DNA from 3 places in the Fodinicurvata halophila genome. Region 3 is predicted to be linked to each of the others. Evidence: riboswitches for the same ligand, from Rfam matches in the RefSeq annotation. Region 3 holds a riboswitch; each other region holds the start of a gene.

Region 1 (3,264 bases), on a different contig from region 3:
TTCGATGTGGTGCTGGGCCGTTCGGAGCCCAGCCTGCAGCGCTATCTCAGCCGCCTGCCGGGGCGCACGCAGGTCAGGCTGGTGGTGATGGATCTCTCCGAGACCTACCGCGCACTCGTGCGCCGGTACTTTCCCAACGCCCGGATCGTGGCCGATCGCTTCCATGTCGTCCACCTGGTCAACCAGCACTTCCTGAAGCTGTGGCAGCAGCAGGATCCCGAGGGCCGAAAGAACCGGGGGCTGCTCAGCCTGATGCGGCGCCATCAGTGGACGCTGAAGGCCGACCAGCAGCAGCGTCTGGCGCAGTATCTGGAGGAGCGTCCGGTGCTCAAGGCCCTCTACGCGGCCAAGCAGCGCCTGATGCGGTTCCTGCTGATGAAGACCCTGAATGCCAAACGCGCCAAAAAGGTCCTGCCGCGCTTCCTGGCGCTCCTCGAGCAGTTTGACAAGAGCCCGGCCAAAGCCCTGGCCACGACGCTCCGCTCCTGGCTCGAGCCGATTGTCCGAATGTGGCGGTTTTCCAAATCCAACGGCATCACCGAGGGCTTCCATACCAAGATGGAGATGATCTCGCGCCGCGCCTTCGGATTCAGGAATTTCGAGAATTACCGCATGAGGGTGCTCGCCCTCTGCGGGTGGAATGGTATAATCAACCGGGTCTGATGAATGCCCATCCCCCGTTCATGGGGAAGAACCAAAAAATAACATAAAATCAATTAGTTATCTGGCGGAGAGGGAGGGATTCGAACCCTCGGTAGGGGGTTACCCTACAACGGTTTTCGAGACCGCCCCGTTCGACCGCTCCGGCACCTCTCCGCGTGTCTGGTCGCCGGGCTGTGTGGCAGCCTGTGCGCGACCCGGTCGAGCAGGCGCGGAACCTAGCGCAAGCGCCCGGCTCCTGCAACCCGATCCTGGCTGCGTTCTTGCGGGCGTGGGCTACCTGCCCGTCCCCGATGTAGGCGCTCGACCGGGCCTTTGCCAACCCCCTGCACAGGCGGGTCGTTGCGTCCGCCTCCCGCCTGGTGCCCGGCCGGCGTGGCCCGGGAGGCCGGGGGGGCGGGAAGCCACACGCCGTTGCCCCGACTGGGCTGGACATCCCGGGGGCGTTCTGTAATTCTCCTTCCGCGTCATGGTTTTTCGACGGGCCGGAGTCGGTCTTCGTCCTGTCGGAAATGAAAAGGGAACCCGGTGCGAAGCCGGGGCTGCCCCCGCAACTGTGAGCGGTGCGGTTTCCGTCGCGAAAGTCACTGGCTGCCGGAGATGAAGAGGCGGCCGGGAAGGCAAGACGGTGGGACCGGACAAGCCGCAAGTCAGGAGACCTGCCATGACGGACACGATATTCATCCGACCGGGACGGGGTGTGTCCGGAACAAGGAGACTGGATCTGCGCCTGACGGCGTTTCACTTCCTGGCCCTACTCCCTATTTCAGGTCGCTGTTCGCAATAGAAGACCGGAGTACAAGACCCATGCGCATTCTCATCCTGACCGTCTTCCTGGCCCTTGCCGGAAGTGTATCCGCCGCCTTCGCCCATCACGACGGCGAGCGCTCGGCGGCCAAGAACATGGTCGTCAGCCATGCCTGGACCGTGGAGAACGCAGCCAACGCCCACGCCAACGCCGTCTACCTGACCCTGGAGAACACCGGCGGCGAGGACGACCGCCTGGTCGGCGCCGAGGTGGATTTCGCCAATGCCACCAGCTTCCGGGCGCCGGTTATGGACGACGAGGGCAGCTACAGCATGCGCCAGGTCGAGGCCATCGGCGTCGCGGCCGGCGAGTCGGTGACCCTGCAGCCCGGCGGTGCGCAGATCGTGCTGGAAGACCTGCAGGGCGAGTATCGCGCCGGCGATCACTTCCACATGACCCTGACCTTCGAGAAGGCCGGCTCGGTCGAGGTCGAGGTTGTGGTCGAGGACATGGACGAAGCCGAGACCGATACGCCGAGCAGCTGAGCTCTCGCGCCCGCCGACGCGGAGATCGAAGCCCCGTTCCCGATCCCGAGGAACGGGGCTTTTTCATGGGAGCGCCGTGCTCACGGCATGGACCCGGGGCAAGGGCTGTGATAGCTCCTGTATCCGAAGCGCACCGTCGAGCGGACGGGGAACGCAAGACGAGAGGGGGGACGACCCGAACAATGAAGAAACTGCCCAAGATCATCGGCCACCGCGGGGCTGCCGGCCTGGCGCCCGAGAACACGCTGGCGGGCTTTCGCAGGGCCGTGGATTTCGGCGTGCGCATGATCGAGCTGGATGCCAAGCTGACGGCCGACGGCGAGGTGATCTGTTTCCACGACGAGACCCTCGAGCGCACCACGAGCGGCCAGGGCGCCGTGGCAGAGACACCCTACGCCGAGATCGCCGAGCTGGACGCCGGGCGCTGGTTCGCCCCGGAGTTCGCGGGCACGCGCGTGCCGCTGCTCTCGGAGGCGCTTGCCTATTTCCGCGCGGCGGGCATTGCGGCCAATGTCGAGATCAAGCCCTGCCCCGGACGTGAGACGGAAACGGCGCTCAAGACCCTGGAGGTCCTGGACGCCCACTGGTCGGACGCGGACCCCCTGATGGTGATCTCCAGCTTCCAGCGTGTCTGCCTGGACCTGGCCCAGCAGCATGCGCCGCACTGGAAGCGCGCCCTGCTGACCCATCATTTCGAGGAAGGCTGGAAGCAGGCGGTGCGCGAGCTCGAGGCCTACAGCGTGCACGGCAACTTCGCCGCCTTCGGCAAGACGCACGCCATGGACGTCCAGCTGCTGGGCGCGCAGGCGGCGGCCTATACGGTGAACGACGTGGAGACCACCAAGATCCTGTTCTCGGCCGGGGTCGATTCGATCATCACCGACCGTCCCGACATCCTGGCGGCTTGGCTGTAAGGGGCGTGTTCGGTCAGCCCCCGGTCTTCCGGACTTCGTAATAGAGGCTGCGTCCGCTTTCCTGATCGAAGAGATGCAGCTTGCGCGGCCGGAAGGCCAGGTGCGCGACCTCTCCCTTGGCGACCTCCGGCACGCCGGACAGGCGCGCGACCACCGGCATGTCGATCTGCGGAATCTGGCCGTGCAGCAGGGTGTCGGCGCCCAGCACCTCCACTAGGTCCACAGAGAGCGGCAGGCTGGCCTCTTCGGGACTTTCCTGGGTCAGGTGCAGGTCTTCCGGCCGCAGCCCGACCATGACCGGGCGATCCGCCTGGATCTCCTCGGTGGCCTCGGGCAGCGGAATGCTGAAGTCCTCGCCGATGTTGACCGACTGCCGGTCGGCGTTGATCCGGCCCTC
Region 2 (3,264 bases), on a different contig from region 3:
GCTATCCGGCTGAGCTGTCAGGCGGCATGCAGAAGCGCGTTGCCCTGGCTCGGGCCTTCGCCATGAACCCCGACATCCTGATCCTCGATGCTCCGACCGATGGGTTGGACCCGATCATGACCAGGCATACCAATTCCCTCATCCGCCGGATTGTCCAAGAGCATCAGGTCACGGTCTTCAGTATCATGACGGAGATGTCTTCGGCCTTGGAATTTTACGACGATCTGGCCATGCTGTATGACGGTCGGATCATTTGGAATGGGTCGACCGAGGCAGCTCGCCAAGCTTCGGAGTCACATCTGAGGCAGTTGCTGGAAGGGCGCTCGGAGGGTCCCATCGGCATGGCGGTCCATGCCTGAGAGGTGCTTTTGACAAATGCCCGGAGGTGTCCTGCCGGGGGAGCACTGGAGAAGTGAAACAACAGCAAGCGGGAGGCAGAGAATGAAGCGAAACAAACTGCTGGCCATGGCGTTGTCCGGGCTTGTAACGGGGGGCTTGGCCATGAGCGCCGCAGCCCAGGACGATATGGAAGAGGCGGCGCCGGCAGAAGGTGTCACGCTGGAGCTCAACAAGCTGGAACAGGTCGACCAGACCTGCCGGGCCTATATGCTGTTCAAGAATGACAGCGGCAGCGACTTCGATCAGTTCCGGCTCGATCTGGTCCTGTTCGATGCGGAGGGCGTGATCAGCCGCCGCATCGCCATCGAGGCAGCTCCCCTGGAGACGGGACGTTCGACGGTCAAGTTCTTCGATTTCTCCGAGCAGCAGTGCGCCGATATCGATCGCATGCTGGTCAATGGTGTTTCGCCCTGTGCCGATGCTTCCGGCGAACGGGAGGACTGTGCCGATATCCTGGAGCTCGCCAATCGCACAGAGGTCGAATTCTATCAGTAAGAGTCGTTGACTTCCCTGAGGGGGACTTCCTAAGGTTAAGGCAGGATTATCGGGAGAGGGAACGCGGTGCGGTCGGAAGACTCCGGCCAAGGCCGTGGCTGCCCCCGCAACTGTAAACGGCGAGTCCGGCGCGACGACAAGAGGCCACTGGTGAATGCATCGGGAAGGCCAGGAGCGTCGGACGATGACCCGTGAGCCAGGAAACCTGCCCGAAAGTCTGCATTTGAACGCCGGGCGGGGTGCACCGGCGGCGCCGGACTCCAGCCTTTCCTTCAAAGCTGCACCGCGTCGCCTGTCCTGCCTGAGGGACAGGAGACTCCAGCGGCATGTCAGCCATCGAGAAGGAAGCTCTGCAGTTGCCACCCCTGACATTGGTGCTGGGGGGCGCGCGCTCGGGCAAGAGCCGCCATGCAGAGAGCTTGATCGAGGCTGAGGGCACGAGCTGTGCCTATATCGCGACCGCCCAAGCTTTCGACGCGGAAATGGAGGCGCGCATTGCCGCCCATCGCGCGCGTCGGGGAGCGCAATGGACGACGTTCGAGGCCCCGATGGCACTGGGGGAGGTCCTCCAGTCCGCCGATGTTGCAGGACGTCCTGTCCTGGTGGATTGTCTCACGCTCTGGCTCAGCAATCTGATGCTGGAGGATCGCGACGTCATGCGCGAGATCGGCGGCCTGCTGGCATTGCTACCGAATCTTGACGCTCCTCTGGTCATGGTTTCCAACGAGGTCGGTCTCGGCATCGTGCCCGACAATGCGCTGGCGCGGTCCTTCCGCGATCATGCCGGATATCTCAATCAACAATTGGCTGCCGCCGCCGATCAGGTGGTCTTCCTGGCAGCCGGCCTACCGCTCACTCTCAAAACCCCGGAAGGGACAGACAGATGAAAGATCTCGCGAAGATACCTGCCACCGTGATCACGGGTTTCCTGGGGGCGGGAAAGACCACCCTGATCCGCTCGCTGCTTGAGAACGCCGGCGGGCGCCGTCTGGCCCTGGTCATCAACGAGTTCGGAGACGTTGGCGTTGACGGGGAAATCCTGAAGGGCTGCGGCGTCGAAGGCTGCAGCGACGATGACGTGCTGGAGCTGGCCAACGGCTGTATCTGCTGCACGGTGGCCGACGACTTCCTGCCGACAATCCAGAAGCTGATCGATCGCCCGGACCCGCCCGATCACATCATCATAGAGACCTCGGGGCTGGCCTTGCCCAAGCCCCTGGTGAAGGCCTTCGGTTGGCCGGACGTGCGCAATCGCGTGACGGTGGACGGGGTCGTTGCCGTGGTCGACGGTCCTGCCGTAGAGGCCGGAGTGTTCACCAGTTCGCTTGACGCTGTGCAGGCCCAGCGCCAGGCAGACCCGGCGCTTGATCATGAAAGCCCGCTGGAAGAACTGTTCGAGGAGCAGCTCAGCTGTGCCGACCTGGTGGTGGTCAACAAGCGCGACCTGCTGGATGAGGACGGCTATCGCAAAGTGCTGGAAACCACCCACGGCTATCTGCGCAAGGGCGTGCCGGCCGTGGCCGCCACGCAAGGCCATCTGGACCCGCGCGTGCTACTAGGACTGGGCGCTGGCGCCGAGGACGACCTGGACAGCCGTCCCTCGCACCATGATGGCGATGACGATCATGATCACGACGATTTCGAGTCTTTCGTGGTGGAGTTGGGGGAATGCGAATCCCCGCAGGCCCTGCTCGATCTCGTGACTCCGCTTTCGGCGCGCTTCGGCGTCTTGAGGGTGAAGGGATTTGCCGCGATTGCCGGCAAGGAGATGCGCCTGGTGGTGCAGGGTGTCGGTCCCCGTTTCCAGCATTACTTCGATCGCGACTGGCGGGAGGCCGAGCCACGGACCACACGCCTGGTCATTATCGGCGAGACGGGACTGGACGAGAGCGCCATCCGGAACGCCCTGGCGCGCGAACAGGCCGCCGCCTGAACGGCGACAAGACAGGGACAGGCAACAATCATGCACCTTCTGGCGGCACAGCCCGGCCGGGTTTCCGATGGCAGTGAGGCTGTGGATCTCGGCCAGACGCCCGGAGACATCGTCTTTCTATCGGCCGCCGACACGGAACTGGCCAGTCTGTCCACGGCGTGGGGGGAACTGGCGGAACCAGGACTCAGCCTGCGTCTGGCCAACCTGATGCAGCTCAGTCACCCCATGTCGGTGGATCTCTATCTGGAGCAGGTCGTGGAAGAGGCGCGGCTGGTCGTTGTACGTGTGCTCGGTGGGCGCGGCTATTGGTCCTATGGCGTCGAGCAGCTGGAAGCTCTGGCACGCGAACGGGATGTGTCGCTGGCGCTGCTGCCCGGGGATGACAAGCCGGACCCGGACCTTATGAAGGGCAGTACGCTCGGGGAAGAGGCCTGTAC
Region 3 (3,264 bases):
GATTGACCAGGACATAGTCCTGCATATCCACCGGCCGGCGCGTCCAATCGGAATTGAAGGCCCAATCCTTCTGATCGCCGTTGTAGATCACGCCCAGGTTGAGATTGGCGCGGTCCTCCAGAAAGCGGTAGTTCAGGTTCAGGCTGGCCAGGTGCTTCGGTCGGCGCACGAGTTCCTCGCCCGCCGCATCCTCTCCATGGGTATAGGTATAGGAGGCGCGAGCGGTCAGGTTCTCCAGAACCTCGGCCGTGAGTCCCAGTTCCACGCCGCGCACTTTCGTCTCGCCGGACAGGTTGATCGAGCTCTCTCCTGTCCCCTGAATCAGGTTGTCGATCCTCTGTTCGAAATAGGTCGCATCAAGCATCGCACGGCTGTTCCAGAAGTTCTGGTCGAAACCGACATCCCAGCCCCTGGCCTCTTCCGGCTCCAGGTCCGGATTGCCGCGATAGGTATTCGTGTAGCCATAAAGTTCGAACAGGGTCGGATTCTTGACGCCGGTCCCATAGGAGGCGCGCAGTTTCGTGCCTGTTTCGAAGATCGAGAAGGCCGCCGTGGCGCGATAGGTGTTCGTATCTTCGAACAACTCGTTTCGATCATGGCGCAAACTGCCCGTCAGCGTCAGTCTCTCGAACAGGGTTGCCTGATACTGGCCGACGAAGCCGGTGGAGGAGATATCACGATCAAAGGTGGAGAAGGCACTCTCCGAGATGGCGGCTCTGTCCTCGTGCTGGATTGCGAAGGTCGCCACGTGTGAGGCGTCGAGCAGGCTGGGGGTCTCGAAGGAGAAATCGCTTTGGTAATCGATGCGCCGGGTCTCGCCCTCGTAGTGACTGGTGACATCGCCGTCGTCCAGATAATCCCGCCGATGACGGACATAGGACAGTCCCAGCGTCTGTTCCCACCTGTCGTCCAGCAGGTTCAGACGTCCCTGGGCCCGGGTGTAGACTTGAGTGCCTTCCGTACTGCCGTCCCCGTCGACAGCGCCAACCCCGGCGATCTCCTCATCCCCCTGGGAGTCGAAATCGACGAAGCGCCCGACAAAGGAGAATTCGAAATTGTCCACCGGCCTCAGGTTCATCTTCGCGAAGCCTGTCAGGTTTTCGTAGCCGTCGGCTTCGTCATGACCGTTGCGCTTGTCCGCCACCGAGGTGCCCTTGGTACGGAAGCCGGTGCCACTGACGATATAGTCGTATTTCTCGCCGCCGTCGCTGAAGGAGGCATGGCCCAATGCCGTATTGAAGGAGCCTCCCTCGGCTTTGATCCGCGCTTCGGGCTCGCGTGAGCCGCTGCGTGTCACGATATTGATGACGCCTCCCAAGGCGTCCGAACCATAGAGCGCACTCTGCGGGCCACGCAGGACCTCGACCCGCTCGACCTCCTCGGCCAGAAGATGGGCAAAATCGAACTCCGAGCCCGCCGAGGGGTCGTTGACGCGCATGCCGTCGATCAGGACCAGCGTCTGGTTGCCCTCGGATCCGCGAATGCGCACCTGGGTCAACTGCCCCACAGGGCCGGTGCGGTTGACGGCCACGCCGGGCACTTCGCGCAGGACATCGGACACAAGCCGGGTCCGGCGTTCTTCCAGCTCCTCGCCCGTGAAGCGCGTCACGGAGCTGCCCACCTTGCTTTTCTCCGTGGGAACCATGTTTGCAGTTACGGAAATATCATCCAGTTGCAGCGGTTCCTGGAGGATCTCGGAAGATTCATCCTGGGCCAGGCTGGGCGGAGCCCCGAGACTGGCGAAGGACAGAAGCGCAAGACTGAAGAAGCGGAAATGACGGCCGGGACGGCCGGAAAAGACTGAAAGCATTTCAAGGACCTCGGGCGATTTGCCAGTGGCACGTCACCGCGAACGAGGTCTCTCCGCAGCTTTCAGATAAGGATCTGCGGTTCGTCCGGCACCAGGAACCCCCGCCCGGTGTGCTCGCGTGTGACCACGACTGACGGCAGGTCTCCTGGCTTGCGGGTCATGGTTGTTTCGTCACCTTCCCGGACCCCGAGAGTCCAGTGGCGTATCGACGAAGCACTCGCCGCTTACAGTTGCGGGGGCAGCCGCGGACTTGGATGAATAGACACCCGCACCGCGTTCCCTTTTGATCCCGAATGGGAACCGTCACTTGGGCTTGTAGGGGATTCGCACTGCCCGATCCAGCTATTTCTTCGGATCAGAGCGAAGGTCGCCTGGTCGACTTCAGTTCTTCTTCCGGAACTGATCCAGCGTAACGACCTTCTCGCCGGCGCTTTCACCCGGCTCGTCGGATTGGGCCGCCTGGCCCTGCTCGTCCTGGACAGGTGCCTGCTGGGGCATATCCTCGTCCAGGGGATTGTTCATCTCGATTTCTTCATCGCTTTCGATGGCGTTGCCAAACTGCAGCCCGAATCGCACGCTGGGATCGGCAAAGGCCGTCACGGCCTCGTAGGGGATGATCAGGTTCTCGGGGATCTCGTTGAAGGTCAGGGTAACGGAGAATTTGTCCTCCCCGACCTCGAGGTCCCAGAAGCGGTGCTGCAGCACGATCGTCATCTCTTCCGGATAGCGATCCTTCAGGCGATCGGGGATCTGCACGCCCTCGTGTTCCGTCAGGAAGGTGATATAAAAATGATGCTCGCCCGGAAGCCCTTCGGTGGTCGCCTCCTGAAGCGCGGCACGAACCACGCCGCGCAATGCGTTTTCCACCATCAGATCGTAGCGTAATATTTCATCGCTCATGGGTCGAGCGACCTCCCCTGGTCATTGCTGTCGTCATTCCCGCCGGGACGTGAAGCGCAGGCGCTTGAAAGCGGGGCGCTTCTGTTGCCAGGTGCGCCCCAAACCCCGCCTGAGCGGCTGATTGCCCAGGACTTTAAGTCGGTTCGCCCGACCGCAGATTACGCGGCGAGGCGAGCCTCAGCATAGTTGTCGTTGGCAACTATTATGATGGCCCGATAACGGCGGTACCATGCCGGGCGCCGACCATATCTTTACCACGCGTGTCGATCCTGTTTCGCCCCCATAAGGCCACCCGCGCATCTGGCTGCGGGTGGCTTGAATTGGTGGAGGCGCCGGGTACTGCCCCCGGGTCCACTGCGCTTATTCCACATGGCCGTTTAGCGCCATAGCCGGTTGCCCGGCATACATCTATATAGGCCTTTTCTTCTCTCAACAAAAGAGCACCTTGCGGGATTTACCCGGAATCTCTTTTGCCGGAACTCGCCATGGGATTTTCCGGGGGACTGCGTTATGATCCCGGCACCCGCGAAAAGCGACTCCGGATTCACCAAATC

Evidence for each region. A riboswitch is a leader RNA that binds a small molecule or an ion and turns the genes downstream of it on or off. The one in region 3 is predicted to bind cobalamin.
Region 1: another riboswitch for cobalamin. It lies ahead of ACFOW6_RS15075 (copper chaperone PCu(A)C); the one in region 3 lies ahead of ACFOW6_RS00430 (TonB-dependent receptor plug domain-containing protein).
Region 2: another riboswitch for cobalamin. It lies ahead of cobU (bifunctional adenosylcobinamide kinase/adenosylcobinamide-phosphate guanylyltransferase); the one in region 3 lies ahead of ACFOW6_RS00430 (TonB-dependent receptor plug domain-containing protein).

What each region holds. Positions count from the first base shown of each region.
Region 1 covers NZ_JBHSCW010000010.1:1,897-5,160, forward strand. The annotation lists gene ACFOW6_RS15065 (ISL3 family transposase) at 1-663, shown strand, start outside; tRNA gene ACFOW6_RS15070 (tRNA-Ser) at 726-816, opposite strand; cobalamin riboswitch at 1,128-1,328, shown strand; gene ACFOW6_RS15075 (copper chaperone PCu(A)C) at 1,468-1,953, shown strand; gene ACFOW6_RS15080 (glycerophosphodiester phosphodiesterase family protein) at 2,136-2,867, shown strand; gene ACFOW6_RS15085 (sn-glycerol-3-phosphate import ATP-binding protein UgpC) at 2,881-3,264, opposite strand, start outside.
Region 2 covers NZ_JBHSCW010000008.1:119,500-122,763, reverse strand. The annotation lists gene ACFOW6_RS14560 (ABC transporter ATP-binding protein) at 1-359, shown strand, start outside; gene ACFOW6_RS14555 (Tat pathway signal sequence domain protein) at 442-894, shown strand; cobalamin riboswitch at 916-1,121, shown strand; gene cobU (bifunctional adenosylcobinamide kinase/adenosylcobinamide-phosphate guanylyltransferase) at 1,221-1,781, shown strand; gene cobW (cobalamin biosynthesis protein CobW) at 1,778-2,827, shown strand; gene cobN (cobaltochelatase subunit CobN) at 2,858-3,264, shown strand, end outside.
Region 3 covers NZ_JBHSCW010000001.1:77,483-80,746, forward strand. The annotation lists gene ACFOW6_RS00430 (TonB-dependent receptor plug domain-containing protein) at 1-1,810, opposite strand, end outside; cobalamin riboswitch at 1,929-2,130, opposite strand; gene ACFOW6_RS00435 (SspB family protein) at 2,192-2,710, opposite strand; RNA gene ssrA (transfer-messenger RNA) at 2,780-3,152, opposite strand.